3 regions of the Massilia sp. BHUDP2 genome follow, and region 2 is predicted to be linked to each of the others. Evidence: predicted binding sites of a transcription regulator. Region 2 holds the regulator's gene; each other region holds the start of a gene.
The links. Region 2 encodes FNR, which switches genes on or off when oxygen is low (the NO sensors DNR and NnrR bind a similar motif). Its sites were predicted from a motif close to TTGATNNNNATCAA; they were not measured.

Region 1 (10,530 bases), on a different contig from region 2:
CTTCTGCTTCCCGGAACCCGGCACCCACCGCCAGATGGTCACCTGGCTCAGCCTGGACGACCTGGTCGAGCTGCTGCGCCGTTCCCTGGTCACTCCACGGGTCGGCCACACCATCGCCTTCGGCGTTTCAAGCAATCCGGGCAGCTGGTGGGACGATCGCCATTCGCGCCACCTGGCCTTCGTCGCAAAAGACAGCTCGGCGCAGTTCCTCGACAAGCTGCCTACCGAGGTCACGTACCCGGCCCCGGACGACCTCACCACCTTCCTGCAGGGAGGCCCCTTCCTGAACATCGGACCGAAGTACCCGTCATGAGATCCCCTCACGCCCGCGCGGCCGGCCTGGTCGCGTTCCTGCTGGTGGCGCTGCCCTCCGGCGCCGAGCTGCGCCTGCCCAGCGTGCTGTCCGACCACATGGTGCTGCAGCGCGCGGCCTGGGTGCCGGTATGGGGCTGGGCGGCGCCGAACGAAGCGGTATCGGTACGCTTCGGGAACCAGACGCTCGGCACGGTCGCCGATAGCGACGGGCGCTGGCGCCTCCACCTCGACCTGAGCCAGGCGCCGTCGACGCCGGGCGTGCTGTCGGTGCGCGGCGCCGGCAAGGAGATCGTCGTCAAGGACGTGCTGGTCGGCGAAGTGTGGCTGGCCTCGGGCCAGTCGAACATGGAAAAGCCCTTCGGCGAAAAGAAGGGCCAGCTGCCCACCTTCGGTTCCGAGGAAGCGCTCGCCGGCGCCGAGCAGCCCGAGATCCGCCTGTTCAAGGTGGCCAGGCTCAAGGCCGCCCAGCCGGGCGAGGACGTCAGCGGCGCCTGGGTGCGCAGCACGCCTGCCGCACTCATCTCAACCCAGTTCTCGGCGGCCGCCTACAGCTTCGGGCGCCGCATCAAGGAGGAGCTGGGCACGCCCGTCGGCCTGATCGACGCCACCTGGGGCGGCACCCGCATCGAATCGTGGACGCCGCCGGACCTGCTCGGGCAGCTCGCCTTGCCGCCCGCGGTCAAGGACAAGCCGGCCTCGCTGTACAACGGCATGATCGCCGGCCTGGCGCCCGTCAAGCTCAAGGGCGCGCTCTGGTACCAGGGCGAATCGAACATCCTCCACACCGACGACGGTCCCGCCTACACGGCGAAGATGGAAGCGATGGTCCGGGGCTGGCGCCGCGCCTTCGGGCAGGATCTGCCCTTCTACTACGTGCAGCTGGCGCCGCACCTGTATTCCGTGGTGCGCAAGGACCAGGGTGTCGGGGGCCCGGAATCGCTGCCGCGCCTGCGCGAGGCCCAGCTTGATGCGCTGCGTATTCCGAAGACGGGCATGGTCGTCACCACCGACCTGGCGGACGACCTGCGCGACATCCATCCGCGCGACAAGCAGAGCGTCGGGCTGCGCCTGGCCAACCTGGCGCTGGCCGAGACTTACGAGCGGCCGGGAATCGAGCCCTATGGCCCGACCTACCGCGCGATCCGCTTCGCCGGCAGACAGGCGATCCTCAGTTTCGACCATGCGCAGGGGCTGGCCGCCCGCGACGGCAAGCCGCTCGACTGGTTCGAGATCGCCGGCAGCGACGGCCGCTACCATCCCGCGACGGCCACGATCCGGGGCGGCGAGGTGCTCGTCGACAGCCCGCAGGTGAGCGAGCCCAAGTCCGTTCGCTTCGCCTGGCATGAGGCGGCCACGCCCAACCTGGTCAACGGCGCCGGCCTGCCGGCCGTCCCCTTCCGGTCGGAACACCCGATTCCGAAGAATCCATCACGGATATGAGAAAAGCGGCGCATCGCGCCGCATTTTCTCATCGCAGCATGCAAGGCCGCTTGTTGTCGAACTTCCAGCCCGGAATCAGGAACTGCATGGCCGCCGCGTCATCGCGCGCGCCCAGGCCCATGTTCCTGTAGGCCTGGTGCGCGGCCGCCAAGGCATCTTCGTCCAGCTCGATGCCCAGGCCCGGCCGTGCCGGCACCTTGACTTCGCCGCCTTCGATCCTGAGCGGTTCCCTGGTCAGCCGCTGGCCGTCCTGCCAGATCCAGTGGGTGTCGATCGCCGTCACCCTGCCCGGCGCCGCCGCGCCGACGTGGGTGAACATCGCCAGCGAGATGTCGAAGTGGTTGTTCGAGTGCGAACCCCAGGTCAGGCCGAACATCTCGCACAGCTGGGCCACGCGCACCGAGCCCTGCATGGTCCAGAAGTGCGGGTCGGCCAGCGGGATGTCCACCGACTGCAGCTGGATCGAGTGCGCCATCTGGCGCCAGTCGGTGGCGACCATGTTGGTGGCCGTCTTCAAGCCGGTGGCGCGGCGGAACTCGGCCATCACTTCACGGCCCGAGAAGCCGTTCTCGGCGCCGCAGGGGTCTTCGGCATAGGCCAGCACATCGTGCTTGTCGCGGCACAGGCGCACCGCTTCCTCCAGCGACCAGGCGCCGTTCGGGTCGAGCGTGACGCGCGCCTGCGGGAAGCGCTCGTGCAGCGCCACGGCCGCTTCCATTTCCTCGTCGCCGCAGAAGACGCCGCCCTTGAGCTTGAAGTCCTGGAAGCCGTAGCGCGCCTGCGCCGCTTCGGCCAGGGCCACCACCGCCTCCGGGGTCAGTGCCGCTTCGTTGCGCAACCTGAACCAGGCATCGTCCGCGCCCTCTTCGCTGCGGTAGGGCAGCCCGGTGCGCTGGCGCTCGCCGACGTAGAACAGGTAGCCCAGCATCGGCACCGCGGCGCGCTGCTGGCCCTCGCCCAGCAGGGCTGCCACCGGCACGTTCATGAACCGGCCCAGCAGGTCCAGAAAAGCGGACTCCACCGCGGCGACCGCATGGATGGTGGTGCGCAGGTCGAAGGTCTGCAGGCCGCGCCCGCCCGCGTCGCGCTTGGCGAACTCCCTGCGGATGGCGTTCAGGACGGCGTTATAGTCGCCCAGCGACTTGCCGACGATGAGCCCACGCGCGTCTTCCAGGGTCTGGCGGATCGATTCGCCGCCCGGCACTTCGCCCAGGCCGACGTTGCCGGCGCTGTCCGTCAGCACCACGACGTTGCGGGTGAACCAGGGGCCGTGGGCGCCGCTCAAGTTCATGAGCATGCTGTCCTGGCCGGCGACGGGGACGACCCGCATCGCGGTGATGACCGGGGCGCCGCTGATGTTCGAATTCATGGATGACTCCAGGTATGTGATGAAATTATTTGCCGCGGCTTATTTGTTACGGTAATAGTCGGCCAGCACGCCGAAGGCCTGCTTGCGCACCCCGGTCTCGGACACGATGCCCTTGCGGTTCCAGCCGTTCTGGAACACCGGGTGCTCGCGGCGCGGAGAACGGAAGTCCTTCAGGATCCAGGGCGACATGCCGCGCAGGGTCGGGATCTGATCGGCCATCGCCAGGGTCTGGCGGTAATACTCGGCCTGATATTCCTCGGTGAACTTCTTCATGCTGTCGTTGCGGTAGCCGGCCAGCGCGTCGGCGCCGAACTCGGACAGGATCAGCGGGCGGTCGCTCGGCACTTTCCATTTGAGCTTGGCGACGGCGTCGAGCGTGTCGGAACCGTACCAGCCGGCATAGATGTTCACCGCCAGCACGTCGAGCTTGCCGGCCAGCGGGTCGTCGATCGCCAGCGCGTCGCCGTCGTGCTTCACCAGCAAGGCCGCGCTCACCAGGCGCGACGGGTCCAGCTTGCGCACGTTGTCCGCCATGGCGCTGTGGAAGCGCGTGCGCGCGTCCGCTACCGGGGTCTCGTTCCCGACGCTCCACATGATCACCGAGGCGCGGTTGCGGTCGCGGTAGATGGTCTCGGCCTGCATGGCCAGGGCCTTGCGCAGCACCGCCGGGTTGTCCCAGTCCACCGTCCAGTACACCGGGATCTCGCTCCACACCAGCAGGCCCATCTCGTCGGCCAGGCGCACCGTGGTTTCCGAGTGCGGATAGTGCGACAGGCGCACGTAGTTCGCACCGAGGCCATGCTTGATCTCGTGCAGCAGCGCGCGCGAGCTCGACTCGGTCATGTTGCGCGCCGGGTTGGGGCCGAACTCTTCTTCGTGCAGCGAGATCCCACGCAACCAGACCGGTTTTCCGTTCAGGAGAATCTGGTTTCCCTTCACGGCGATGGTGCGGAAACCGACGCGGTCGCGTACTGCGTCGCCCGCGGCGGAAAAGCGCACCTCGTACAGGGTCGGCTTCTCGGGCGACCAGCGCTCCAGGCCTTTGGGCGCGGCCAGCTCGAAGCTGGCGCGGCCACTCGCGTCGGTGGTGGCGCGCACGGTGGCGAGCGCGCCGATCGCCACGCTCACCTCCTGGTTGGCGGCCTGCGGCCCCTGCAGGCGCACTTCGCCGGCAATGCGGCCGTCCGCGCGCAGCTGGACCATGGCGTCGTCGATGAAGGTGCTCGGCGTGGTGATCAGGGCTACTTTGCGGGTGATGCCGCCGTACAGGTCCCAGTCGGTGATCGAGGTCGGGATCGACTGGGCATCGTGGGTCGAGTCGACGCCGACCACCAGGCGGTTGTCGCCGGCGCGGAGAAGCTCGGTCACTTCCAGCACGAAGGGCGTGAAGCCGCCTTCGTGGCGCCCCACCTCCTTGCCGTTCAGGTAGACGTAGGCGCGGTAGTTGACCGCCTCGAAACGCAGGAAGGCGCGCTTGCCGCTCAAGGCCTGCGCATTGAACTTGCGCTGGAACCAGATCAGGCCATCGTAGTAGCGCAGTTCGGGGGCGGCGGAGTTCCAGGCGCCCGGCACGTTGACGATCGGGCCGCGGTCGAGGTCGAACTCGAAGAAGTCCACCCCGCCCTTGGCCTCGATGGCGGCGACGTCGAGGTCGCGGTAGCGCTGCATGCGCGACTTGGCCACCCAGCCGTTGATGTCGGTGAGGCCGGTGCGATACAGATCCTTCGAATAGGTCCACTGGCCCGACAGGTCCTGGCCGTCGCGGTGCAGTGCGCCGGTGAGCAGGAAGGCGGGCCGCAGGTCGTCCGCCAGGGCCGGCAGGCAGGCGAGCGTGCCGATGAGGATCCAGAATGCTGCGAAAAGTTTTTTCATGGGTTCAGGGTAGTCGGTTGACGGGCGCTGATATATTAGTATGCCACATAAGTCTACAGGGCGTACTGCCGTCGATGCACTCAATCTTGTGATCGGATGGCCTGACCGCGTTCAGTCAAGCACTTGAGTGATTCAGCACGGCATGTCGACCACGGGCTAGAGTCGATCTACTATTCGCTTCGTCAACTAATATATCAGCAGCGACCACGCCCCTTCCACTTCAATACAGACCGGCGCGCCGCCCAGCGGCAGTGCCGGCACGGAGACCGACAGTGCCCACTTCATCGCGCAGACATTTCCTTCGCTCGGCCAGCGCCCTTCCCTTCCTTGCTTCCTTCCCTGGCCTGGCCGGCGCGGTAACGGCCAACACCGGCGCCAAGCCGGTCCCCGTGTCCGAGACCGCGCTGCGCTGGCTGGACGGCCAGGCCCCGGCCCGCTTCGAGGGCTGCACCCTGGGCGTGCCCTGGCCGCGCGGCACGCTGCGCCTGCCCGCCAACAAACGACTCGACTTCACGCTGGGCGCGAGCGGCCCCGCCATGCAGTCCTGGCCGCTGGCTTACTGGCCGGACGGCTCGCTGAAGTGGACCGCGCACGCGGTCGCGGGCGGGGTCGCGGGCAAGGTCGCGTCCGAAGGCTACAGCTTGGGCCGCGGCGCCGAGGCGCGCGGCACGGTCTCGGTGAAGGAGAACGCGGACGACATCCTGGTCACCGCGGGCGAGCTGGCATGGGTGCTGCCGCGCGGCGGCGAGGTGCTGGTGCGCAGCGCGACCCGCGCCGGCCGCGTGACGATGCAAAACATGAAGCTGGTGGCCCTGCGCCAGGACGGCGCCCAGCTGGAGAGAAGCGGCAGCGTCGCGCGCCAGCCCTTCACCAGCAAGCTGCTTGCCGTCACGGTGGAACAAAGCGGCCCGGTGCGTGCGGTGGTCAAGTTCGACGGCATGCACAGCGACGGCAGCCGCGACTGGCTGCCCTTCTCGGTGCGCCTGTACTTCTATACCGGCTCGGACAGCGTGCGCATCGTGCACTCCTTCATCTACGACGGCAATCCGGAGCAGGACTTCATCGCCGGCCTGGGCGTGAGCGCCCAGGTGCCCATGAGCGACCAGAGCTACGACCGCCACGTGCGCTTCTCGGGCGAAGGCGTGGGCGTCTGGGGCGAGGCGGTGCGGCCGGTGACCGGCCTGCGCCGCGACCCGGGCGACGCCTACCGCGCGGCCCAGGTGGCGGGCAAGGCCCTGCCGCCGCTCGCCGGCATGGCCAAGCCGGTGCAGGACGGCCTGCAGTGGATCCCCGAATGGGGCGACTTCACGCTGGCGCAGCTCTCGCCGGACGGCTTCACCCTGCAGAAGCGCCTGCGCGCGGGCCGTGCGTGGATCGACTCGAACGCCGGCACCCGCAGCAAGGGCCTGCTGTACGCCGGCGGGGCCGCGGGCGGCGTGGCCCTGGGCCTGAAGGATTTCTGGCAGCGCGCCCCGGTGCAGCTGGACGTGCGCAATGCGGCCAGCCCGATGGCGGAGGTGACGGCCTGGATGTGGGCGCCCTCGGCCCCAAGCATGGACGTGCGCTCCTACCGCGGCGAAGACGGCATGGACACGCACGAGAAGCAGATCGCCGGCCTGAACATCACCTACGAAGACTACGAGGCGGGCTGGGACTCGGCTACGGGCGTGGCCCGCAGCTCCGAGCTGCAGCTGTGGGTGCTGGGCGGAACGCCCTCGCACCAGGCCTTGTCCGACATGGCCGAGCAGGTGGCGCGTCCGGCGCGCCTGGTGCTGACGCCGCAGCGCATCCATCAATGCGGCGTGTTCGGCGACTGGGACCCGGTCGATGCCGGAACGCCGGCGCGCAAGCTGATCGAGGAGCGCCTGGACCTGCAGCTGGACCAGTACCTGGTTGAGACCGAGCAGCACCGCTGGTACGGCTTCTGGTCCTACGGCGACGTGATGCACAGCTACGACCCCGACCGCCACATGTGGCGCTACGACATCGGCGGCTACGCCTGGGACAATTCGGAACTCTCGACCGACCTGTGGCTGTGGTACAGCTACCTGCGCACCGGGCGCGCCGACCTGTTCCGCTATGCCGAAGCGATGACCCGCCATACCGGCGAGGTCGACGTCTACCACCTCGGTCCCTTCAAAGGCTTCGGCACCCGCCACGCGGTGCAGCACTGGGCCGATTCGTCGAAGCAGCCGCGCGTCTCGAACGCGGCCTACCGGCGCATCTATTACTTCCTGACGGCGGACGAGCGCGTCGGCGACCTGATGCGCGAGCTGCTCGATTCGGACAAGGACCTGCACAAGGTCGACATCTCGCGCAAGCTGAAGGTGGCGGGCGCGCGCCCGGACGCCTTCATCGGCGCCTCTTTCGGCACCGTCTGGGGCTCCTTGATCTCGGCCTGGCTGGCCGAGTGGGAACGCAGCGGCGACGTACGCTGGCGCGACAAGATCGTCAACGGCATGAAGAGCATCGCGGCCCTCAAGTATGGCTGGTTCGCCGCCGGCGCGCCCTACGACCACACTACCGGGCGCTTCCACGGCCCCGGCGACAAGCCCTCGTTCTCGAACCTGAACGGCGTGTTCGGCGTGGTCGAGATGAATTCCGAGCTCCTGACCCTGGTCGACGTGCCGGAGTACCGCAAGACCTGGCTGCAGTACTGCCGCACCTACAATGCGCCGAAAGAAGAGGTAGTGGCGCTGCTGGGACAGGTTCCGGGCGGGCGCGGCATGAGCGACACCAATTCGCGCATGACCGCCTACGCCGCCTACCAGTTGCGCGACCGGGCGCTGGCGCTGCGGGCCTGGCGCGAGTTCTTCGCCTCGGACTGGCTCAAGCGCGGCAGCCCGCGCCACACGGTGCGCCGCATCGACGGCCCGGCAGTGCTGCGTCCGGTCGACGAGATGAGCGGCATCAGCACCAACGGCTCGGCGCAGTGGGGCTTGGCCGCGATCCAGCACATGGCGCTTGGCGGCGACACGCTGGACGAGGCGGCGCGCGCGGCCGGACTGCTGACCTGAACGGGAATTCAGTTCTCCGGCTCAACAATCAAGGGGGCGATTCATGCGCAGCGCTCATCAATACCGCAGCTTGCGGTATTGATGCTGCCTCCTCCCCCCTGCCTAGCGGTGCACCAGCACGGGAATCGCGCTGTGCACCAGCACCTTGTGCGTCACGCTGCCCAACAGCAAGCCCTTGAGGCCGCGCCGTCCGTGCGAGGCCATGATGATCAGGTCGCACATGCGCTCGCGCGCGGTGGCGATGATGGCCTCGTCGGGATCATCGGACATGACCTGCACCGCCGTGCAGGGCACGCCGGCGTCGCGCGCCAGATTGACGATCTCGTCCAGGCGGCGCTGGGCGTGCTGGCGGCTGCTGGCTTCGTACTGCTCGGCGGTCAGTTCCAGCATCTCGGCATCGGCGGTGATGGCCCGGAACGGGGTCGTGGCCGTCATGGCGACGAGCTCCGCCCCGCTCTCCCTGGCGAATTCAACGCCGGCGTCGATGGCGCGTCGGGATGCATCCGAGCCATCGGTAGGTAACAATATGCGCTTGTACATGTCCGGCTCCAGAACAGAAGCGACGCACGCTTCGCGCGCGCCGCCGATACGCTTTGGAGCATGCTGCCGTCGGCAGGTTCTGGGCCGTTGCCCGTGTTTTCTGATGCAGATCAAGCGCGGCCCGCCCGTAGCGCCGCTCAGTCCGCTCCCGGCATCCAGTAGTTCGGGTATCGCTCGCGCAGCGCATCCAGCTCCGAAAGCGTGCCCGACAGGTGGCGCCGCACCGCCGCCTCGGCCGCGGCGGCATCGCCCTGTGCGACCGCGTCGGCGATGGCGCCATGGTCCTTCAGGATCTGGTCGGCCTTGCCGTTGAGCGGCAGGTGCAGGCGGCGCAGGCGGTCCATGTTGCCGCTGCGATGGCGCATCAGGCGCCACAATTCCTCGACGTCGGCCGCGACGTAGAGCTGGCGGTGGAAGGCATGGTCGACCCGGTAGAAGGATTCCAGGTCGTTCGCCTTGAGCGCCGCGCGCTGCTGCAGCACCAGGCTTTGCAGAGACTGGCCGAGCGCCGCGTCGTTCTTCCGGGCCAGCGTGCGCACCACCTCGAGCTCGATCGACAGCCGCAGGAAATGGGCCTGCCGCGCCGAGGCGATGCTGATGCCGCGCACGCGCGTCGCGTGCTGCGGGTAGATGTCGACCAATCCTTCTTCCTCGAGGCGCATCAGGGCATCCCGGATGGGAGTGACGGACAGCTCGAAATGCGCCGACAATTCGTTGCGCGACAGGAGGGTTCCGGGCTTGAGCGTGAGGTTGACGATTTCCTCGCGCAGGTATTCGTACACCTGGACCGCGGCCTGGCGCGATCGGTCGAGGGTGAACGGGCCGCTGAATGCGATTGTTTCCATTGTTGAAGCCATCAAAGGCTGCATGATTGTTATTCGAAGCTCCACGCGGCGCGTGGCGGCGAAGTACCAGTCTGGCTCCTGCCGAATTGACAAGATGCTAGCACATTAGTGCCAGTCGAACGAGGGCGGCCTGGGGTCTTCGGTGGAGGCAGGCCCGGGAAGCCCATCGCGTCCCACTCAGCGACGTGAGCGTTTCTGATCGATGCATATTCTCCCATGCAAACTCGATATAATGCACTAATACATTAGCGCAATGTGCCCAACATGACACCACGCCTTCTCGCTCTGAGCCTTCTGCTCGCACACGGCTTCGCCCATTCCGCGCCTTTCTCCATGGACGCCGATGGGCGCCTGCCGGTCATCGTCACCGACGCGCAGGCTACCTATCGCCTTGCCGGCGAGCTGCTCGGCCGCGACCTGCAGCAACTGACCGGGTTTTCCGCGACCCGCACCGACAGCCTGGACGACTGCCGCGAGCGCTGCATCGTGATCGGCGCCATCGGCTCGCCCCTGGTAACGCAGGTCGCGCGGGCGATGGGCGTCGACCTGGCGCCGCTCGCCGGCCATCAGGAGCGCTACATCCGCGCCGCCGGCACGGTTGGCGGCCGCAGCGTGCTGCTGGTCGCGGGGGCCGACCGCCGCGGCGCCGTCTACGGCGTGGTGGACGCCTCGCGCGAACTGGGCATCTCGCCCTGGGAATGGTGGGCCGACGTCACGCCGCGCCGCCGCGCCGGCCTCTCCCTGGATGGGGAGCGCCGCCTGTCGCCCGCGCCTTCCGTGGCCTGGCGCGGCATCTTCATCAACGACGAGGACTGGGGCCTGCAGCCCTGGGCCGCGAAGACCTTCGATCCGGCCAGGGACATCGGCCCGCGTACCTACGCGCGCGTGTTCGAACTGATGTGGCGCCTCAAGGCCAACCTGGTCTGGCCGGCCATGCACGATTCCACCCGCGCCTTCTACACCGTGCCGGGCAATGCCCAGGTGGCGGACGACTACGCGATCCTGGTCGGCAGCTCGCATGCCGAGCCGATGATGCGCAACAACGTCGGCGAATGGAAGAAATCCGACGGCCCCTTCAACTTCTTCAGCAACCGCGATCGCCTGCTCGGCTACTGGCAGGAACGCGTCGACG
Region 2 (10,530 bases):
GCGGCTTCAAGTTCGACCCTTCGGTTGACCTAAAGGAGGTCTTGCTGCCGGGCGGACGCCTGCACGGCAAGGGCGCCATGTGGTCCAGCACCCATGCGCCGGGGCGCTACTTCGAATACGTCAATTTCAACTCCGGCATCATCGCCACCATCATGGAGCGTGCCGGTGGCGAACGCTTCGACCGCCTGATGCGGCGCCTGGTGTTCGATCCGATGGGTCTGAAGGCCGGCTTCTACCTGGCCGACTTCGCGCCAGCCAGGATCGAGGATGCGGCGACGCTGTACCGGCGCCGCGAGAAGGACGGCGACGAACGCTGGGACCCGCAAGGCCCGTGGATCGCGCAGTCCGACGATTTCCACGTCAACCCGCCAGTCGCGCCGCCGGGGCTGGAGCACTACGTCGTGGGCACCAACGGCACCCTGTTCGGCCCGCAGGGCAGCCTGCGCATCTCGGCCGGCGAGTTGGCGCAGCTCATGCTGATGCTGATGAACGGGGGGGACCATCAGGGCCGGCAGATACTGAAGCCGGAAACGGTGGCGCTCATGTTGTCGCGCCAGTGGACCCTGCGGCCGGGCAGCGGCAACGGCGACAGCGACAACTTCCGTGGGCTGTACCACGCCTGGGGCCTGGGCAACCAGCACTTCCTCGATGTCAGCGTTGTCAGGGACGGCCGGGCCAGCGGCGATCGCCTGGTGGAAGGCGGCGGCTTCACCGGCGTCGGCCACCTGGGCTGGTCCTGGGGCCTGAACGCCTTGTTCGTGTTCGATCCGACAACGAAGAACGGCATGATCTACGTGGGCAGCGGCGTGGGCGACGACCCCGACCGCCACCCCGGACGCTTCTCGTCCGAGGCGCGCTTCCAGGAGCGCATCACGGACGCCCTGTACCGCGGCGCGATCGCCGCACCGAAGGAAGGAGCACCGTAATGCCCGATTGGACGCGTGCGCTCGCATACTTGTTGTTCTGGGTAGTGTCGATGACGCTCTTCACGCGTTGGCTCGCGCGCAGCCGGCAGCGGGCGCATGGCGTTGCCAGCAACTGCGTGCGCCACACCAAGGTCATGCTCATTGTCGGCGTGGCGGGCATGCTGAGCTTTGCCGCACTCCTGGTGGCGGCGCATGTCCTGCCGATCGAGGGGGTGAACGCGCTAGCCACCGCATGCCTTGTTGGCATGATGCTGTTGCCCGCTTACCTGGTGGCCGACTATCGGTTTGCCCGTCACGTCGTGTCGGACGAGGGCATGGATTTCGGACGTCCGACGGGTCGGCGCCTCTTCTTCCGCTGGAGCGAGGTCCGCGCGGTCCGCTTCGGCAATCTTGGGCACTGGTTCAAGATCGAGCTGCAGGCCGGCGAAGTCCTTCGTGTTCCAGCCGCCATGGCGGGCTTGCCTGCCTTCGCGGACCAGGTGCTGCGCCACGTCCCGGCCGCGCAGATCGAGCGCGACACCTTGCGCATGCTGGAACGCACCGCACGCGGCGACCTGCCGCCCTTGCGCTAACCGCTGCTGACAAGCTTGCCCACGCGCGCTTTTGCTCCTACACTGCTCGCCCACACGCTGTCTTTCACGACCTTCTTTCACAGGAGCGCAGCATGGAAACACAAGAAATCTACCGCGGCCGACTCATCGACCACATCCAGCTCGTGGTCAGGGACCTGCCCGCATCGCGCAGGTTCTACGGCGCCGTGTTCGACGTGCTGGGCATTCCGCTGGGCGGCGCGGGTGACGATTATTTCTGGGCCGACGAACTCTTCATCTCCAGCCGCGACAGCGCGGCCGCGCAAGGCGTGCTCACCGGCCGCCACCACCTGGCCTTCCAGGCACGCGACCGCAAGATGGTCAATGCCTTCTATTTCGCGGCCCTGGCCGCCGGCGGCAGGGACAACGGCCGCCCCGGCGAGCGCGCCTACCACCCGGGCTACTACGGCGCCTTCGTGCTGGACCCGGACGGCAACAACATCGAAGCCGTCTACCACGGCGAGGCGAAGCGAAGCGCGCCCCACGTGCGCGTGAGCTTCTGACGCGGCGGCGCAGCCTGCGGTGGAAACCGCTATACTGCGCCGACCATGCGCATCCAGATTTTCTCCGACCTGCACCTCGAACGCTACGCCGGTTTCAATCCGCAGATCCACGCCGACACCGACGTCGTCGTGCTGGCGGGCGACATCGGCTCCTACCAGGCCGGGTCGCGCCTGACCGACGAGGATTTCGGGCTCGAACGCTTCTCGCCGCTGCGCCCCGGCGCCAATGGCGCGCGCGTCCTGTACATCCCCGGCAACCACGAATTCGATGGCCTCGACTACGACGAAGCCTACGCGCGCCTGCGCGCCAGCTGCGCGCGCCTCGGCATCGAATGGCTGGACCGCGAAACGCTCGTCATCGGGAGTATCCGCTTCATCGGCACTACCCTGTGGAGCGACTTCGACGCGCTGGCGTTGCGCGAGCAGGAGCTGAGCAAGCAGCTGCAGAAACGCGAAAAGGCCTTCCGCGCCGCCAACTGGTACCTGTCGAAGAACACCACCCTGAAAAACGGCGAGAAGGTGCTGGCCGAGGGCATCCGCGAGATGGCGCTGGACTGCCAGGACTGGCTGCGCGGGGCGCTGGCGGCGCCCTTCGAGGGAAGCACGGTGGTGGTGACCCATTTCGCGCCCAGCCTGCAAAGCGCCGACCCGCGCTACGGCCTCACGCCCGGGACCGCGGGCTTCTGCAATGCGCTCGACGGCCTGTTCCCGCAGGCCGACATCTGGATCCACGGCCACCTGCACTGCGCCAACGACTACGTGGTCAGCGGCGTCGACGCCGGCCGGCCCTGGTCCTGCCGCGTGGTGGCCAACCCGCTCGGCTATCTCAGCAAGGGCGAGCAGGAAGCCTTCCGGCCCGATCTGGTGATCCAGGTGTAAGAAAGGAGCGCCTGGCGCTCCCTGGAACCGCTCAATTGCGGTGGGCGGCGGCGCAGGACACCACGCCAGCCATCAGGAGCACCAGCGCCGCCGCCTCCAGGCCGCTGGGCCAGCGCGCCTCCCACAGGAAGCCGTAGAGCGAGGCAAACACGGTCTCGAACACGATCATCTGGCCCATCAGCGCCATCGGCAGGGCGCGGCTGGCGTAGTTCCACAAGGCGTTGCCGATCACGGAACAGAAGATCCCGACCGCCGTCACCACCCCGAGGAACTGCAGCCATTCGCTGCCCGTGTGCGCGGCGCCGCCGGGCGGGAAGGCCGGCAGCGCCAGCAGCAGGGCCTGGGCGCCCGTCATCACCCCCACCAGCAGGCTCCATTCGTTGGCCGAAATGCCCTCGAGGCGCGCCAGCCAGCGCCGGTTGACGACCGCATAGAAGGTCCATGACAGCAGCGCGCCGATCGCCGACAGGAGGCCGATGCCCGAGCCGCCCTCCAGGGAAGACAAGGAATCCCAGCTGATGCAGGCCAGGCCGGCCCCGCCCAGCAGCAGGGAGGGGGCCAGGCGCCGCAAGGACACCGCGCCGTGCTCGCGCGAGCCCGCCAGGGTCACGGTGATCGGCAGCAGCCCGATCACGATCGAGGTCATGGCCACGCCACCCAATTGGACGGCCTGGGCCAGGAACAGGTAGTACACGATGTTGCCCGCCAGGCTGAGCCAGGCCAGGCCGCGCCAGTCGGCCCGGGTCAGTCGCTGCCTGAGCCGCGGCCAGGCGCGGGCGACCAGGATGGCGGCGACGATGCCGTAGGCGAGGTAGCGGCCCGCCGACAGCTGCAGGGCCGAGAAGCCCGGCACCAGTTCCGGGGCCAGGAACACCAGGCCCCAGAAGGCGCCCGCGGTGATGCCGGCGCCGATGCCGAGTTGCGTGGTGTGGGATGTGGTGTGAATCTGCGAAAGCATGGACGATCTCCTTGGGAAGGGAGATTGTCGGCCGGATGCCCGCGGCGCTCTTGACCCTGGCTACTGCTGGTTTGACAGATTCTCGCGATACGCGCGCCGGTAGGCCGCGGGCGTGGTGTCCATCGCCCTGCGCATGGCACGGGTCAGCGCGCTCTGCTCGGAAAAGCCCGCTGCCAGCGCGATCTCGGCCACCGGGCGCGCCGTCGCACGCAGCCATTCGCAGGCATGGCGCAGGCGGCAGTCCAGCAGCCAGTCGTGGGGCGTGCTGTCGCGCTCTTCGCGAAACAGCGCATGCAGGCGGCTGACGCTCAGGCTGGAGGCGCGCGCCATGGCCTCGGTGGTCCACGGCAGGCCGGGTTCGGCCTCGATGCGGGCGAGCAGGGCGGCCAGGCGCGAGCTTGGTGCGGGCGCTCCCAGCACCAGGGTGTCGAGCAGCAGCGGGGTCCAGCCGGCCAGCACGGAAGGCGCGGGCGGAGCGGTGGCGGCCATGATGCCCATGAATTCGACCAGCTTGCGCGCTGCCGGACCGATGGCGCCGAAGGGTTGCTCGAGCAGGCGCTGCCAGGGTCCTTGCGCGAAAGTATCCGGTCCCAGGTCGACGATCAGCGACCGGTTGGCCACCGGGCTGCACTGCGAGTGCCAGGCGCCCGGCGCCACCACCGCCACGCGCAGCGGATCGAGCCGGGCCTGGCGGCCTTCGATTTCCAGGGCGACTTCGCCGCTCACGGGGAGCACCAGCTGGCCGAACTCGTGGCGGTCCGAGCTGCGCGCGGCGCCATAGCTGCGCAGATGCAGGTCGAGCAGCGGAGCAGCCATGGCGGTGTCGCTAGCCCATCGGGCTGCAGACGTCGGTGCCAGCCGCCAGCGCCTTGAGCTTGGCCGGGTCGAGCAGGGTGACTTCGCGCTTGTCGACCTGCAGCCAGCCCTGTTTCTTGAAGCGCGACAGCAGGCGGCTGATGCTTTCGATGGTGAGCCCGAGGTAGTTGCCGATGTCTTCGCGCGACATGCGCAGCTGGAAGCTGTGCGGCGAATAGCCGCGCGCCGCGTAGCGTGCCGACAGGTTGACCAGGAAGACGGCGAAACGCTGCTCCGCCCGCATATTGCCGAGCAGCAGCATGACGTTCTGTTCGCGCGTGATCTCCTGGCTCATGATGCGGTGGAAGTGGCGCAGCAGGGCCGGCACGTGGCCGAACAGCTCTTCCAGGCGCGAGAACGGGATCTCGCACACCTCGCTGTCCTCGAGGGCCACGGCGTCGCAGTGGTGGGTGCCGCTGATGGCGTCCATGCCCAGCAGTTCGCCGGCCATCTGGAAACCGGTGATCTGGGCTTCGCCGGCGGCGTTGACCTGATAGGTCTTGAAATGGCCGAAGCGCACCGCGTACAGGTTGCGGAAGGGCTCGCCCATGGCGTAGAGGCGCTCGTCGCGCGCGAGCCGGCGGCGGCGGCCGATGATCTGGTCGAGGCGATTGATGTCGGCATCCTCGAGGCCCATCGGCAGGCACAGCTGGTGCATGCTGCACGCGCTGCAGCTGGCCTTGAGGGCCTGGATGACCTTCGCTTCGCCCGGGAGCGAGATGGGTTGGTTCATGGCAGGGAAACGAAAATGCTGACGCGGCCATTATAGACAAAGGCCGCGTCCGCGGGTTTCATTTCCAAAATACAAGCCCGATTACAGGTGATGCCGGTGTTCCGCCTTCATCCTGTAATACTCCTGCCGGCCCTTGGCGCGCACGGTCGCGGCGATCTCGGCGGCTTCCTGCGCCGCCTGGTTCACGGTCGCGAAGGCGTCGGCGTTCCCCTTGAGCGCTTCCACGGCCTGCTGCGATTGCACCGTGCCCGCCAGCGCCAGGCCGAAGGTGGCCGACACCGCCAGCTCGGCCGCCAGGGTGTCGAGGCTCGGCGCCACCACGTCCTGCAGCGCCTTGGCCGCCTGCAGCTCGGCGCTGGCCTGGGGCGCCGCCAGCGTGCGCGCCAGGTCCATGTCGCCGGCGACCCGCGCCAGGAAATCGAGCGCCGCCCGGCTGCCGGAGCGGTTGGCCAGGTCGCCGAGGCGCAGCAGGGCCGTGTTCCTGGCATTGAACACGGCACGGCCGGCGCGCGCACTTTCGACGAAGTCGATCATCGGCTGGACCGCGATCTCGCTGCCGATGTAGCCGAGGGTGGCCACGATCTGGGTCAGGAACTCCTCGTGCTTCTCCGGCTCGTTCACCAGCCAGTCCAGCAGCAGGCGGGCGTCCTTCTCGCCGTACTGCGAGGCCAGCTCCCATGGCACGCCCTCGATCCAGTGCTGGGAGACGAAGTCGCGCACGTCGGCAGGCAGCGCCAGGCCGCCCGCACCGCAGGAGCAGCCGCCGGCGGCCATCACCTTGCCGCTGATGCTGAGCGGGCCTGCTAGGTACGCCGAGGACTCGGCCGCGTTGACCACGTTGTGGTCGGCGCCGACGGACGGGTACATGACCGCGCGCGGGTCGTCGGTGCGGTGGGGCAGGCCGCAGTTGTGGCCGTACTCGTGCACCCAGATCAGGCCTTCCTGGTTGGCGGTGAAGCGCACCGCGGCCACGTTGACCGAGGCGCTGCCGACCGGGGCGCAGCCGATGATGCCGTCGCCGGGGCCGCCGCACCAGCGGATGGCCTGCACGATCTTGACCCCGCTGCCGGCGGTCAGGAGGGCATTCAGGTCGCTTGAGGTCTGGATGGTGCCGGGGATGTTCGCCGGCAGCAGCCGGACTGCGCCGTTGCGCACGAAACGGACCGGGGTCGTGACGTCCGGCCCGCTGTCGTCGTTCTGGAGGATCGTGCCCATGTCGGCCAGGATCCGGTCGGCCTCGGCTTCGCTCAGGGCTACGCTGCTGTGGCGGTGCACCGTGACCGAGACCGTGCGCAGGCCAGGGGGCGCCGAGGGCGGGTTGACGACCAGGTAGTCGACGTAGAGCCAAATGTCGGCGCTCCACTCGATGTTGACCCAGATGTCGACGCCGCCCCCGCGCGGGGCGACGTTGTGCACGGTGTAGCGGGCCGCGCCGATGAACTTGCCGGCGGGCGGTCCGCCGGGCACGCCTTCGCCGATGGCCACGAAGACCTGCGAGCCGGGCTGGATCAGGTCCCAGTTGAGCCGCAGCAGCCATTCGCCGCGGCGCATGCCCCAGTCGTGGCGGTAGGTAAAGCCGTTCCCTTGCAGCGCGGGCTGCACGCCTTCCGTGCCGACGCTCGCTTCGGCGACGGCCCAGGGGCCTTTGGTGCTTGATGAATCCGCGCGCTCCTGCGTTCCGGGGTCGAGGAGCAGTGCTGCGTCCTGGTCGAGACGATCATTTGGTGCCATGGGAATCTCCTGGTGCGCTTCAAGGGTTGATGATCAGGTAATCGGCGTAGAGCGAGATGTCGCTGCTCCACGCGATGTCGACCCAGATGTCGACGCCGTTCCAGCGTGAGGCGACGTTGTGCAGGGTGTAGCGGGCCGCGCCGATGAACTTGCCGGCGGACGGGCCGCCCGGCACGCCTTCGCCGATCGCCACCAGGACCCGGGAGGGGGGCTGGATGACATCCCAGTTCAGGCGCAGCACCCACCGGCCGCGCCGCGCGCCCCAGTCGTGACGATAGGTGAAACCGGTGCCGCTCAGTTCGGGCTCGGGCTGGCCGGCCCGGGCCGGTGCGGTCCCGAACAGTTGCCGGACCGCGGCCGCATCGGCCTCCTGGCGCAGTTCGCGGAAGCTGGCCGGCATGGCCGAGGAAGTGACCAGCACCTCCGCTTCCCCGGCGCGCGCCGCGATCCGCGTTGCCGCCGCGTGGTTCTGATGTTGAGTCATGACCATCTCCTTTCACATCGACGATCGATGGATGGCCCGCTCCACCGCGTGGCGAGGGCGGAGGCCGGGCCGCCGGATCGCGAGTCCGCATGCATGCTGGATACACAGGATTCCGGCTGCCGCCGGGCTCGAATCGTCAGCCAATATAGACGAGTGGATTGAGTCGGCAGGATCGATCTGACGGGTCATTAATATGGATCAGTGACCCCAAGTTTTCTGTGGGAGGGAAAGGTTTCGACGCCGAAAGCAGGCCCGGTCTTGCGCATGCATGAAAAGCGACTCGCATGCGGCCGAAGCGAAGCTTTGGCGTATCAAATCGACATCGCCAAGCGTGCGCACCCTTCCCGCATGCTAGATTCTGGACACCACAACGGAGTACGACGAGCAAAAGGGGCCCGCATGTTCGGTTTGTCCGCTTTGGATCTGGCGCGCGTGCAATTCGCGTTCACGATGTCCTTCCACATCCTGTTCCCGGCGATAACGATTGGCATGGCCAGCTACCTGGCCGTGCTCGAGCTGTGCTGGCTGCGCACGAAGCGCCAGGTCTACGTCGACCTTTACCACTACTGGCTCAAGATCTTCGCCGTCTGCTTCGGCATGGGGGTGGTGTCGGGCATCGTGATGGCCTACCAGATCGGCACCAACTGGAGCTACCTGTCCGAGTTCGCCGGCAGCATCATGGGGCCGATCCTGTCCTACGAGGTGCTCACCGCCTTCTTCCTCGAAGCCGGCTTCCTGGGCGTGATGCTGTTCGGCTGGACCCGCGTCGGCCCGGGCCTGCATTTCGGGGCCACCTGCGCGGTCGCGGTCGGCACCCTGATCTCGGCCACCTGGATCCTGGCCGCCAACAGCTGGATGCAGACCCCGCAGGGCTATGCCATCGAGGGCGGCCGCATGGTCCCGGCCGACTGGCTGGCGATCGTCTTCAACCCGTCCTTCCCGTACCGGCTGCTGCACATGGTGATCGCCGCCTATCTCACCACGGCCCTGATCGTCGGCGCCACCGGAGCCTGGCAACTGCTCAAGGGCCGCGACAACCCGGCGGTGCGCAAGATGCTGTCGATGGCGATGTGGATGATCCTGCTGGTGGCGCCGATCCAGGCGGTGGTGGGCGACTTCCACGGCCTGAACACCCTGAAGCACCAGCCGGCCAAGCTGGCGGCCATGGAAGGGCACTGGCAGAACGAAGGCGACAAGGCGGTCCCGCTGCTGCTGTTCGGCGTGCCCGACATGGAAGAGGAACGCACCAAGTACGCGGTCGGCATTCCGCACCTGGGCAGCCTGATCCTCACCCATTCCTGGAACGGCCAGTTCCCGGGGCTCAAGGACTTTCCGCGCGACGAGCGGCCGAACTCGCTGATCGTGTTCTGGAGCTTTCGCCTGATGGTAGGCCTGGGCCTGCTCATGATCGCGCTCGGCGCCTGGAGCCTGTGGCTGCGGCGCAAGCGGGGAGGGGAGGCGCGCTTGTGGCACAAGCGCCCCTTCCTGCGCTTCGCCCTCTGGATGGGTCCGGCGGGCCTGGTCGCCATCCTGGCCGGCTGGACCACCACCGAGGTGGGCCGCCAGCCCTGGGTCGTGTATGGGGTGCTGCGCACGGCCGATGCGGTATCAAAGCATGGCGCCGCCGAGCTCGGCCTGACCCTGGCCCTGTTCGTGGTGGCCTATATCTTCGTGTTCGGCACCGGCACCGTCTACCTGCTGCGCATGATGCGCAAAGGGCCGCAGCGCTTCGAGCTGCATACGCCGGCCCGAGGCGGCCCGGGCGAGGAACGCACGCCCAGCCGGCCGCTGTCGGCCGCCGACGTGCAGAACGACGACGACGAGGGCGAGGCCAGCCCGGACGGCCTCGGCCGCGACAAGGAGGAACCCGGCCATGGGCATTGACACCACCGTCATCTGGGCGATCATCATTTTCTTCGCCGTCTTCATGTACGTGCTGCTGGACGGCTTCGACCTGGGCATCGGCCTGCTGTTTCCCTTCAGCCCGAAAAAACGCGACCGCGACACCATGATGAACACGGTAGCGCCGGTCTGGGACGGCAACGAGACCTGGCTGGTGCTGGGCGGCGAGGGGCTGCTGGCGGCCTTCCCGGTGGCCTATTCGATCATCCTGTCGGGGCTCTACCTGCCGCTGATCTTCATGCTGGTCGGCCTGGTGTTCCGCGGCGTGGCCTTCGAATTCCGCTTCAAGGCCAAGGAGCACGAGCGCCACCTGTGGGACAAGGCCTTCATCGGCGGCTCGGTGGTGGCCAGCTTCTTCCAGGGCGTCTCGCTGGGCGCTTTTCTCGACGGCATCGCGGTGTCGGGGCGCAGCTATGCCGGCGGGCCGCTCGACTGGATCGCACCTTTCCCGCTGCTGGCCGGGTTCGGGGTGATGATCGCCTACACCCTGCTGGGCGCCACCTGGCTGGTGATGAAGACCGAGGGCGAGCTGCAGGCGCGCATGATCCAGGTGGCGCGTCCCCTGGCCCTGATGCTGCTCGCGGCCATCGTCATCGTCAGCATCTGGACGCCCTGGCGCGACCCGGCGGTGGCGGCGCGCTGGTTCAGCTTCCCGAACATCGTGTTCCTGGCGCCGGTGCCGGTGCTGGTGGCGGTGTTCATCGTGCTGCTGCTGCGCTCGCTCAAGCGCCGGGGTGAGCAAATGCCGCACCGGGTGCCTTTCGTGGCGGCGCTGGCCCTGATCTTCCTCGGCTACAGCGGCATGGCGATCAGCATCTGGCCTCATATCGTGCCGCCCGCGATCTCGATCTGGGAAGCGGCCTCGCCGCCCAGCAGCCAGGGCTTCGCGCTGGTCGGCACCCTGTTCATCCTGCCCATCATCCTGATGTACACGGCCTGGTCGTACTGGGTGTTCCGGGGCAAGGTCAA
Region 3 (10,530 bases), 310 kb from region 2:
GCGAAGCGGTGGTTTCTACGATCATGGTGTCGAAATACTAAGTCATTCTGACAAAGTTGCAGCGAGGTTTGCCGCTCACGCGGTAAAATGCTCGGCAACGGTTCTGCATTGTGCTGCACGACGGCCAGAATAACAAGAACACCCCGTCGTCCCGCACGATGCACCAAAGCGTCTAACAAAACCTTCAGGGCAAGGCGCACCGTCGAAGACAGTACGCCTGTACGGCGAGACGGTGAAACGCAGCCATGGAGGTTTTGTTAGGCGCTTTAGGCAGCCACAAGGTTTCTATCTCAAGTAAGGGTGCATCACCATGACTAACCTGTCTGTAGCAGCATTGAAGGAGCCTGAGCAAGCATCACGGGTCTATGTAGCATCGTTCGAGAACCTGCGCATGACCGACGTCGAGTCGGTCGGCGGCAAGAACGCCTCGCTGGGCGAGATGATCTCGCAGCTGGCCAGCGCCGGCGTGCGCGTGCCGGGCGGCTTCGCCACCACGGCCGACGCCTTCCGCGACTTCCTCGAGCACAGCGACGGTGGCCCGTCACTGGCGCAACGCATCGCCACGCGCCTGGAAGGCCTGGACATCGACGACGTCCGTGCCCTGGCCAGCGCCGGCGCCGAGATCCGCCAGTGGATCGTCGATACCCCGTTCCAGCCGCGCCTGGAGCAGGAAATCCGCGCCTTCTACGAGCGCCTGGTCGCCGATTCCGATACCGAAGTCTCCTTCGCCGTGCGTTCCTCGGCCACCGCCGAAGACTTGCCGGACGCGTCCTTCGCGGGCCAGCAGGAGACCTTCCTGAACGTGGTCGGCATCGACAACGTGCTCGAAGCCATGAAGCATGTCTTCGCCTCCCTCTACAACGACCGCGCGATCTCCTACCGCGTCCACAAGGGCTTCACCCACGCCGAAGTCGCGCTGTCGGCCGGCGTGCAGCGCATGGTCCGTTCGGACACGGGCGCGGCAGGCGTGATGTTCACCATCGATACCGAATCCGGCTTCAAGGACGTGGTCTTCGTCACCTCGAGCTACGGCCTGGGCGAGACGGTGGTGCAGGGCGCCGTGAATCCGGATGAGTTCTATGTCCACAAGCCGATGCTGGCCCAGGGCAAGCTGCCGGTCATCCGCCGCAACATCGGCTCGAAGCTCATCAAGATGGAGTTCACCAGCGAAGCCAAGGCCGGCCGCTCGGTGCGCACCGTCGACGTGCCGATCGAGATGCGCAACCGCTATTCGCTGACCGATGCCGAAGTGGTCGAGCTGGCCAAGTACGCCGTCATCATCGAGAACCACTACGGCCGTCCGATGGACATCGAGTGGGGCAAGGATGGCCGTGACGGCAAGCTGTACATCCTGCAGGCGCGTCCCGAGACCGTGAAGTCGCAGCAGAAGGCCACCGACGCCCAGCAGCGCTTCAGCCTGAAGGGCACCGGCACCGTCTTGACGAGCGGCCGTGCGATCGGCCAGAAGATCGGCGCCGGTCCGGTGCGCGTGATCCACGACCCGAGCGAGATGGAACGCGTGCAGCCGGGCGACGTCCTGGTGGCCGACATGACCGACCCGAACTGGGAACCGGTCATGAAGCGCGCCTCGGCCATCGTCACCAACCGCGGCGGGCGTACCTGCCACGCGGCGATCATCGCGCGCGAGCTGGGCGTGCCGGCCGTGGTCGGCTGCGGCGACGCCACCGAGGCGCTGAAGGACGGCACCTTTGTCACCGTCTCGTGCGCCGAAGGCGACGAGGGCAAGATCTACGACGGCCTGCTGGAAACCGAGATTACCGAAGTCTCGCGCGGCGAGCTGCCGCCGATCCCGACCAAGATCATGCTCAACGTCGGCAACCCGCAGCTGGCCTTCGACTTCCAGTCGGTGCCGAACGGCGGCGTCGGCCTCGCGCGCCTCGAGTTCATCATCAACAACAACATCGGCGTGCACCCGAAGGCCATCCTCGAGTACCCGAACATCGACGTCGACCTGAAAAAGGCGGTCGAATCGGTGGCGCGCGGCCACGCCTCGCCGCGCGCCTTCTATGTCGACAAGCTGGCGGAGGGTGTTGCGACCATCGCCGCGGCCTTCTGGCCCAAGCCGGTGATCGTGCGCCTGTCCGACTTCAAATCGAACGAGTACAAGAAGCTGATCGGCGGTTCGCGCTACGAGCCGGACGAAGAGAACCCGATGCTGGGCTTCCGCGGCGCCGCGCGCTATCTGGCCGAGGACTTCGCCGAGTCCTTCGAGATGGAATGCATGGCCATGAAGCGCGTGCGCGAAGACATGGGCCTGACCAACGTCGAGATCATGATCCCGTTCGTGCGCACCCTGGGCCAGGCCGAGAAGGTCATCGAGCTGCTGGCCAAGTATGGCCTGAAGCGCGGCGAGAACGGCCTGCGCGTCATCATGATGTGCGAAGTGCCGTCCAACGCCATCCTGGCCGAACAGTTCCTGCAGTATTTCGACGGCTTCTCGATCGGCTCGAACGACCTGACCCAGCTCACCCTGGGCCTGGACCGCGACTCCGGCATGGAGCTGCTGGCCAAGGACTTCGACGAGCGCGACCCGGCCGTGAAAGCCATGCTGAGCCTCGCCATCAAGGCCTGCCGCGCCCAGGGCAAGTACATCGGCATCTGCGGCCAGGGGCCGTCGGATAACCCGGACTTCGCCGAGTGGCTGGTGGGCGAGGGCATCGAGTCGATGTCGCTCAATCCGGACTCGGTGATCGAGACCTGGCAGAAGCTGGCCGCGAAGTAAGCAGGCCAGGGCAGTAGCCACAACCCCGCTCGCCGCGCAGGCAGTGGGGTTTTTTCATTCCGCTGCCTTCGCACGGGCTGGCCACACGCCCGCTCAGGCGTGCTTGCCGGCCTTCAGGTGGGCGCGGGCAGCCGAGGCCTTGGCGATCGCGTCCTTCTTGCATGCCGATTTTTCCGCGCCCTTCATGGTCTTGCACGATGCCAGCGCGGCTTTTTCATCGGCCGCGATCCGCTGCTTTTCGGCCTTCATGTCGGCCTTGGCTGTCGCCGGGGCCGGGGCCGTCGCATGGGCGGCGGCGGTGGGCTGGGCGGCCGGATGCGCGGTGGTCTGGGGAGCCGCGAACGCGGCGCTGGACGCCATCAGCAGCATGGCGCTTGCGAACTTGAATGTCGATTTCATGGCTATCTCCGGTTCTGTTCAGGGGTGAGCAAGTCGCTCACCGTCTTAACGCCGGACCGGATGCGGAGTTGACGGACGCCGTGGGTCGCGGCGCCGGTTTAAGCATCGCATAAGGGGCGCTGGATGCGCTCGTTCGTGAGGTCGAAGGCAGTCTTATGCGCAGGCGATAAAGCTCGGGCGGGAAGCTTCCTTTCCAGGACAGACCTGCTACACTGGCATTGATAACTCTTTGCTAGAAAGCACACAATAATCAAGCGCATCGACATCGTTGAGCCCTCGCCGCCTGTCGCAGGCCGCGGGGGTTTTTTACTTTTCTGATCCACCACTTCAAGGAGACACGCCAATGACGGACTGGATGAGCTGGCTGGTAGTGGCCGGCATCCTCGTGATCGCCGAACTGTTCACCGGCACCTTTTATCTCTTGATGATCGCGATCGGCCTGAGCGCCGGCGCGCTGGCCGCCCTGGCGGGCGCCAGCGGCCCGATGCAGACCCTGGCGGCCGCATTGGTCGGCCTGGCCGCAACCGCGCTCCTGCACCGCAGCCGCTTCGGCAAGCCGGCCAAGCTTGAAGCGACACGCGACCGCAACGTCAACCTCGACATCGGGCAGCGCGTCGCCGTAGCGCATTGGGTGGATGGCCGCGCCCGCGTAATGTACCGTGGCGCGCTGTGGGACGTCGAACTCGGCCCCGGCGCGCAGCCTGAAGCAGGGGATTACCGCATCGTCGAAGTGCGTGGCAGTCGCCTGATCCTCGCTAATTCATAAGACCAACTAATAATTTATACTCATCTATAAGGGATGCTCATGGAATTCACGTTCGGCACTGTGGCGCTGGTGTTCTTCATCATTGCGCTGGTATTCATCTTCAAGACCATCAACGTGGTGCCGCAGCAGCACGCGGTGGTGGTCGAACGCCTCGGCAAGTTCCACGCCGTGCTGGCGCCCGGCCTGAACATCGTGGTGCCCTTCATCGACCGCATCGCCTACAAGCACAGCCTCAAGGAGATTCCGCTGGACGTGCCGCCGCAGGTCTGCATCACCAAGGACAACACCCAGCTGCAGGTCGACGGCATCCTGTACTTCCAGGTGACCGACGCCATGCGCGCCTCCTACGGCTCCTCGAACTACATCCAGGCCATCACCCAGCTGGCCCAGACCACGCTGCGCTCCGTGATCGGCAAGATGGAGCTCGACAAGACTTTTGAAGAGCGCGATCACATCAACACCACCATCGTCAACGCGATCGACGAGTCGGCGGCCAACTGGGGCGTCAAGGTGCTGCGCTACGAGATCAAGGACCTGACCCCGCCGGCCGAGATCCTGCACGCGATGCAGCGCCAGATCACCGCCGAGCGCGAGAAGCGCGCCCTGATCGCCGCCTCCGAAGGCCGCCGCCAGGAACAGATCAACATCGCCAGCGGCGAGCGCGAAGCGGCGATTGCCCGTTCCGAGGGCGAGCGCCAGGCCGCGATCAACCGCGCCCAGGGCGAAGCCAGCGCCATCGTCGCCCTCGCCGAAGCGAGCGCCGCCGCGCTGCGCCAGGTGGGCGCCGCGATCCGCGAACCGGGCGGCATGGACGCGGTCAACCTGCGCGTGGCCGAGCACTACGTCGACGCCTTCGGCAAGCTCGCGAAGACCAACAATTCGCTGATCGTCCCGGCTAACATGGGCGACATGAGCAGCGTGATCGCCAGCGCGCTGCAGATCGTGAAGTCGCAGCAACCGGACATCCTCCGATGACGCGCGTGGTGGTCATCACCGGCGCCTCGGATGGCATCGGCGCCGAGATCGCGCGCCAGCTGGCGGCAAAAGAAGGCGCGAGCGTGGCCTTGGTGCTGGCGGCGCGAAACGCGGCCCAGCTCGACACGGTGGCGGGAGAATGCGCCGCGCTGGGCGCGCAGACGCTGGTGGTGCTGACCGACGTCGGCGTGCAGATCCAGTGCCGGCGGCTGGTGGTCAGCGCCGTCGAGCACTTCGGGCGCATCGACGTCCTGGTCAACAACGCCGGCCGCTCGGCCCATGCGCTGTTCGAGGAAGTCGAGGACCTGTCCTGGTACGAGGAGCTGATGCGCGTGAACCTGTGGGGCGCGGTCTGGTGCACCCAGGCCGCGCTGCCGGCGCTGAAGGCCTCGAGGGGCCGCATCGTTGCGGTGTCCTCGCTGGCCGGCCTGGTCGGCGTGCCGGGGCGCACCGCCTACAGCGCCACCAAGTTCGCCATGACCGGCTTCTTTGAAGCGCTGCGCGCCGAAGTCAAGGGCCATGGCGTGTCCGTGACCACCGCCTATCCGGGCGTGGTGGCGACCAGGATCCGCTACCGCGGCTTCAATGCGCAAGGCGAGCCGATGGGCGCGAGCGCATTGAATGAGGAGGGCGCGATGAGCGTGGAAGAATGCGCGCGCCTCATCATCGACGGGATGGAGGCGCGCCGGCGCGAAGTTGTCATGACGGCCAAGGGCAGGCTCGGGCGCTTCCTCAAGCTGATCGCGCCCGGCCTGGTGGAAAAGATGGCGCTGGCCGCCCTCAAGGAGGACGTCCGGCCCCGTTGAAGCATCTTAGTCGTCTTCGCCGGCCACATGCGGCCCGGCGCGTCGGATGGTGAGCTGTCGATGTACCGTCGTGCTTGCGCCACGACTGTCGGTGACGGTCAAGCTGACGAGGTATCTCCCTGGCGCGCTATAGGCATGCTAGCCGCTCGCATTCCCCGCGCCATTGCGCTCGCTTACGACAGCGGCATCCTTGCTTCCATCGCCCCATGTCCACGTCGCCTTGTGGATGTCACCCAGCTTGGCTTCCTTGAAGGCGGCGGAAAAGCTCGACAGCGCCTGCGCCACGATCGCGCCATTGTCCGATATGGCGAGCGCGTTCCGCAGTACCAGTGCCGGACGATCTGCGCGTAGGAAGGATCGATAGCGCCGCAGTACTGAACCCGGAAGTTCTTGATCTGCGTCAAAGAAACTGCGAGCCCGGGAGAGCAGACTGGCACCGATTCTCTCAAACGGCAAGCGCCTGATTGGTGCCGAATGTCCTGACCGGTACAGACCTGTAGGGCTTAGTGATGGAGGTTGCCATGTACCAGCGTATCCTGCTCCCGACCGACGGTTCGGAGGCATCCCAGCGTGCTATCCGGGCCGGCGTCGACTTCGCCAAGAGTCTGGGCGCCGAGGTGGTCGGCATGACCGCCACGCCCGAATTCCATACCTTCACCGCCAATGCCGAGATGATGGAGCAAACCCGCGACCAGTATCTCGCATCCAGCAGGGCGCACGGGCAGCGCCTCCTGGACGAGGTGGCGGCGCTGGCGCGCGATGCGGGTGTGCCCTGCAGCTGCGTGCAAGTCGTCTCCGACGAGCCGTACGAAGCCATTATCGCCACGGCGCGCGAACGGCTCTGCGACCTGATCGTGATGGCATCGCATGGGCACAAGGGCATCAAGGGACTGCTGCTGGGCAGCGAAACACAGAAAGTGCTGGTCCACAGCCTGATTCCGGTGCTGGTGCACCGCTAGGCGCGCGGGAGAATGGCATTCATGTACAAACGCATCCTGGTGCCGACCGACGGCTCGGCGGTCGCCGAGGCGGCCGCCGACACCGCCATCGATCTTGCGCGTGCGTGCGGCAGCGAGATCGTCGCGCTGTGCGTCGCCCTTCCCGAGCCGGTCCTGCAGGCGCTCGAAGGTTCGATGACCTACGATCCGGGCGCGCGGGCCGACGTGCTGCTGGAGCATGCCACCCACTATGTCGATGCCATCGCCGCGCGCGCACAAGCGGCCGGCGTGCCTTGCACGAAAGTGACGACCAATGCGCTCGACGTGGCCGAGGCGATCGCCGACGCGGCGCGCCAGCACGGTTGCGACCTGATCGCGATGGGATCGCACGGGCGGCGCGGGATCAGCCGCTTGCTGGCCGGCAGCGTCACGCAGGCGGTGCTCGCCTATGCGCCGGTCCCGGTGATGGTGCTGCGCCCGGTGGCTGGCGACGTCCGGGCCCCGGCGTATGCGCAGGCGCTGGCGAGGGCCTGGCCAGCCAGGGATCCCGACTAGGGGCGCCGGTGCAGCGTGGGGCAGCGGGAGTCCGCGCCCACGTTCTCCGATAGCGGGTGTTCCCGCGGGGAGGGCGAAGGATGCCCGTGCTCACGAGGCCGCCGCATGCGCACCATGCCGTCGGCGGCGCCCTCCAGCGCGAAGCCGAGGCCGGCGGCAAGCCTGTGCATCCGCGTGTTTTCCGGGAGCGCGAGGCCTTCGAGGAGCGGCACGCCGCGCGCGTCGCAGTAATCGAGCAGGCTGGACAACAGGATCAGCCCCAGCCCGCATCCTTGCAGGTCCGATCGCACTGTCACGGCGAATTCGCCGCGCAGGTCGTCCGGGTCGAATACGACGCGCGCCACGCCCAGCGTCTCGCTGCCGGCCGGCCCGGCGCGGGTGGCGATCAAGGCCATTTCGCGTGCGTAGTCGATCTGCGTGAAGCGCGCCAGCTGTTGCGGCGAGAGTTCGCGCATCATGCCGAACATGCGCATGTGCACGTCCTCGGGGCTCAAGGCCTTGAAGAAGTCCACATGCGCAGCCGCGTCCTCGGGCCGGATCGGGCGGATCGTCAGCGGCCCGATGCTGCTGGTGACCTGGCGTTCGAGGTGTTCCGGGTAGGGCAGGATCGCCAGCCGTGCATGGCCGTCGCGGCCCGGCGGCACCGGTTCCAGCCGCATGCGGGCGTCGAGCGCCACCACGCCGCCGGCGTCCGCCAGCAGTGGATTGATGTCGAGCTCGACGAGCTCGGGCAGGTCGGCCGCCATCTGTCCGACGCGCACCAGCACGTCGCACAGGGCGTCCAGGTCGGCCGGGGGCAGGTTGCGGTAGCCGGCCAGCAGCCGCGCCACCCGGGTGCGCTTGACGAGGTCGGCGGCCAGTACCCGGTTCAGCGGCGGCAGCCCGACCGCCTGGTCGGCCGTGACCTCGACCGCGATGCCGCCATGGCCGAACAACACCACCGGACCGAATACCGGATCGGTGGTGATGCCGACGATCAGTTCCAAGGCCTGCGGCCTGCGCGCCATGGCCTGCACCGTAAAGCCGGCCAGCCGCGCCTGCGGGCGCAGGCCGGCTACACGCAGGAGCATCGCATCGAGCGCCGCGGACAAGGCGTCTTCGTCGTCCAGGTCCAGGACGACGCCGCCGACCTCGGTCTTATGCGCCAGGTCCGGGGACTGGATCTTGAGCGCGACGGGAAAGCCGATGCGGCGCGCCGCCGCCAGCGCAGCGTCCCGGTCCGCGACGCTCTCCGTGGGCACCACGAGAATGCCGTACGCAGCCAGCAGGCGTTTGGTGTCGGTCTCGCCGATCTCCCTTGCTCCACCGGCCAGCAGGGCCTCGACCTGGGACCTTGCCGCATCGCGGTCCGGTACCGTCAGCCCCCCCGGGCCCGGCGCCTGCACCAGGACTTCGCTGTTGCGCCGGTAGTCGACCAGTTGCTGGAAGCCCTTGACCGCTTCCTCCGGCGTGTCGAACACAGGCACGCCCGCCTCGATGCACAGGTGGCGCGCACCGGCCACGCTCGGCCCGCCCAGCCAGCAGCACAGCACCGGACGGCGGCTGCCGTTGATGAGCGGCAGCACGGCGGCGGCGATCTCGCTGCTAGACACGATGGCGGTCGGCGCATGGATCAGCAGCACCCCGTCGACCTCTGGCGCATCCAGCAGCGCGGACAGCGCGTGGCGATATCGTTCGGCAGGGGCATCGCCGACGATGTCGACCGGGTTGCCGTGCGACCACAGCGGGGGCAGGCCTTCGTCCAGGCGTGCCACGGTATCTGGTGCGAGCCGGGCCGGCACGCCGCCCTCGTCCAGCAGGGCGTCGGTCGCCATCACGCCCGGCCCGCCGCCGTTGGTGAGGATGGCCAGCCGTTCGCCACGTGGAGGCCGGGTGCGGGCCAGGGTCGCGACCGCGTCGAACAGCTCGGCCGTCGTGTAGACCCTCAGCATGCCGGCGCGGCGGATGGCTGCGTCGTATACCAGGTCGGATCCGGCCAGCGCGCCGGTATGACTGAAGGCGGCGCGCGCCGCGTCGGCGCCGCGGCCCGACTTGACGATCAGGGTGGGCTTGGCGCGCGCCGCTCCGCGCGCCGCGCTCATGAACTTGCGGGCCTGGCGCACGCTCTCGGCGTACAGCAGGATGGCATCGGTGCCCGCATCGCCGGCCAGCCAGTCGAGCAGGTCGCCGAAATCGATGTCGCTGCCGTCTCCCAGCGAGACGAAACAGGAAAAGCCGATGCGGCGGACCGCCGCCCAGTCGAGCACGGCGGTGACCAGGGCGCCGGACTGCGCCACGAAGGCCAGCCGCCCGGGGAGCGCCGCGGCGGGCGCGAAGCTGGCGTTCAGGCCGATGCCCGGCACCAGCAGGCCGACGCAGTTCGGCCCGAGGATGCGCAGCAGCCACGGTCGGGCGGCGTCGAGCATGGCCTGGCGCAAGCTTCGCCCCGGATCGCCTTCGGTTGCGGGGGCGTCCAGGCCGGCGCTGATGACGATGACGGCGCGGCAGCCGGCCGCGCCGAGTTCGCGTATCAGGCCGGGTACGGTAGCGGCCGGTGTGCAGATCACGGCCAGCTCCGGTACGGCCGGCAGGTCGGCGACGCTGCGCCATGCCTGCTGCCCGCCAACCCGGGCATGGCGCCGGTTCACGGGCCACAGCGGCCCGCGGAAACCGCCGGCGACGAGGTTGTTCCACACAGTGGCGCCGACGCTGCCCGCACGGTCGGAAGCGCCGAGCACGGCCACGGACGCGGGCGCGAACAGGTGATTCAGGTTGCGGATGCTCATGGATGCTCCTGCCGGTTGCCGCCAAGCGCCCCAAGCCTGTCGAGGCTGGATGACCCCTTCTTTGACCGTCGAACGCATGCGGCCTTGCAGCGATTTTAGCCCATTTGATCTGCATCAAATACAGGGCAGGGGGGAAAGAGCGAGACTGCCACCTCTACCCCGGTCAACATCGAAGGTGTCATCATGCTTGCCTCGTCAGCGCCCGCGCCGGGCGCCCACACCATCGTGCGCGCACTGGCGCATGCGCGCAAGCTGCTGCTGGCGCAGGTCCGCACCGTTGCGGGCGAGTCCGACGAACGTTTTCCTGCCGCGTTCGTGCACCTGAGCGCTGCCGTCGAAGCCGCCTTCCGTCGCGAGGAGGCGCTGATGGACGCGACCGGGTTCTCCGGGGTGCACGAGCAGCGCCGCGACAATGCCCTGCTGCTCAACGCCCTGCATCACGCGGTGCCCCTGGTGGAAGCCGGCGACCTTTGCGTCGGCCGGGCGGTCGTGGCTGCCTTGCCGGATTTGCTGTCGCTGCACCGCTTCTGCGGCCTGCGCGTGCTGGCCACGGCGCGCGGCGCGGTGCTGGCCCTGCGCCGGG

Region 1: the regulator FNR is predicted to act here: its motif matches at 8,654-8,667, upstream of ACK6C6_RS13960 (universal stress protein).
Region 3: the regulator FNR is predicted to act here: its motif matches at 6,080-6,093, upstream of ACK6C6_RS09225 (universal stress protein).

What each region holds. Positions count from the first base shown of each region.
Region 1 covers NZ_JBJUVW010000002.1:739,082-749,611, forward strand. Annotated here, with positions in the region: gene ACK6C6_RS13935 (NAD(P)-dependent oxidoreductase) at 1-313, shown strand, start outside; gene ACK6C6_RS13940 (sialate O-acetylesterase) at 310-1,755, shown strand; gene gudD (glucarate dehydratase) at 1,784-3,124, opposite strand; gene ACK6C6_RS13950 (glycoside hydrolase family 2 protein) at 3,164-4,996, opposite strand; gene ACK6C6_RS13955 (Tat pathway signal sequence domain protein) at 5,269-8,013, shown strand; gene ACK6C6_RS13960 (universal stress protein) at 8,116-8,553, opposite strand; gene ACK6C6_RS13965 (GntR family transcriptional regulator) at 8,691-9,398, opposite strand; gene ACK6C6_RS13970 (glycosyl hydrolase 115 family protein) at 9,663-10,530, shown strand, end outside.
Region 2 covers NZ_JBJUVW010000001.1:1,705,859-1,716,388, forward strand. Annotated here, with positions in the region: gene ACK6C6_RS07650 (serine hydrolase domain-containing protein) at 1-926, shown strand, start outside; gene ACK6C6_RS07655 (PH domain-containing protein) at 926-1,498, shown strand; gene ACK6C6_RS07660 (VOC family protein) at 1,591-2,019, shown strand; gene ACK6C6_RS07665 (metallophosphoesterase) at 2,065-2,898, shown strand; gene ACK6C6_RS07670 (DMT family transporter) at 2,930-3,856, opposite strand; gene ACK6C6_RS07675 (AraC family transcriptional regulator) at 3,917-4,672, opposite strand; gene fnr (fumarate/nitrate reduction transcriptional regulator Fnr) at 4,683-5,444, opposite strand; gene ACK6C6_RS07685 (hypothetical protein) at 5,526-7,175, opposite strand; gene ACK6C6_RS07690 (hypothetical protein) at 7,195-7,659, opposite strand; gene ACK6C6_RS07695 (cytochrome ubiquinol oxidase subunit I) at 8,059-9,543, shown strand; gene cydB (cytochrome d ubiquinol oxidase subunit II) at 9,533-10,530, shown strand, end outside.
Region 3 covers NZ_JBJUVW010000001.1:2,015,579-2,026,108, forward strand. Annotated here, with positions in the region: gene ACK6C6_RS09185 (pyruvate, water dikinase regulatory protein) at 1-25, opposite strand, end outside; gene ppsA (phosphoenolpyruvate synthase) at 311-2,743, shown strand; gene ACK6C6_RS09195 (hypothetical protein) at 2,837-3,142, opposite strand; gene ACK6C6_RS09200 (NfeD family protein) at 3,486-3,908, shown strand; gene ACK6C6_RS09205 (SPFH domain-containing protein) at 3,948-4,883, shown strand; gene ACK6C6_RS09210 (SDR family oxidoreductase) at 4,880-5,689, shown strand; partial or broken gene ACK6C6_RS09215 (hypothetical protein) at 5,696-5,815, opposite strand; gene ACK6C6_RS09220 (hypothetical protein) at 5,828-5,974, opposite strand; gene ACK6C6_RS09225 (universal stress protein) at 6,211-6,648, shown strand; gene ACK6C6_RS09230 (universal stress protein) at 6,661-7,182, shown strand; gene ACK6C6_RS09235 (bifunctional acetate--CoA ligase family protein/GNAT family N-acetyltransferase) at 7,179-9,947, opposite strand; gene ACK6C6_RS09240 (hypothetical protein) at 10,131-10,530, shown strand, end outside.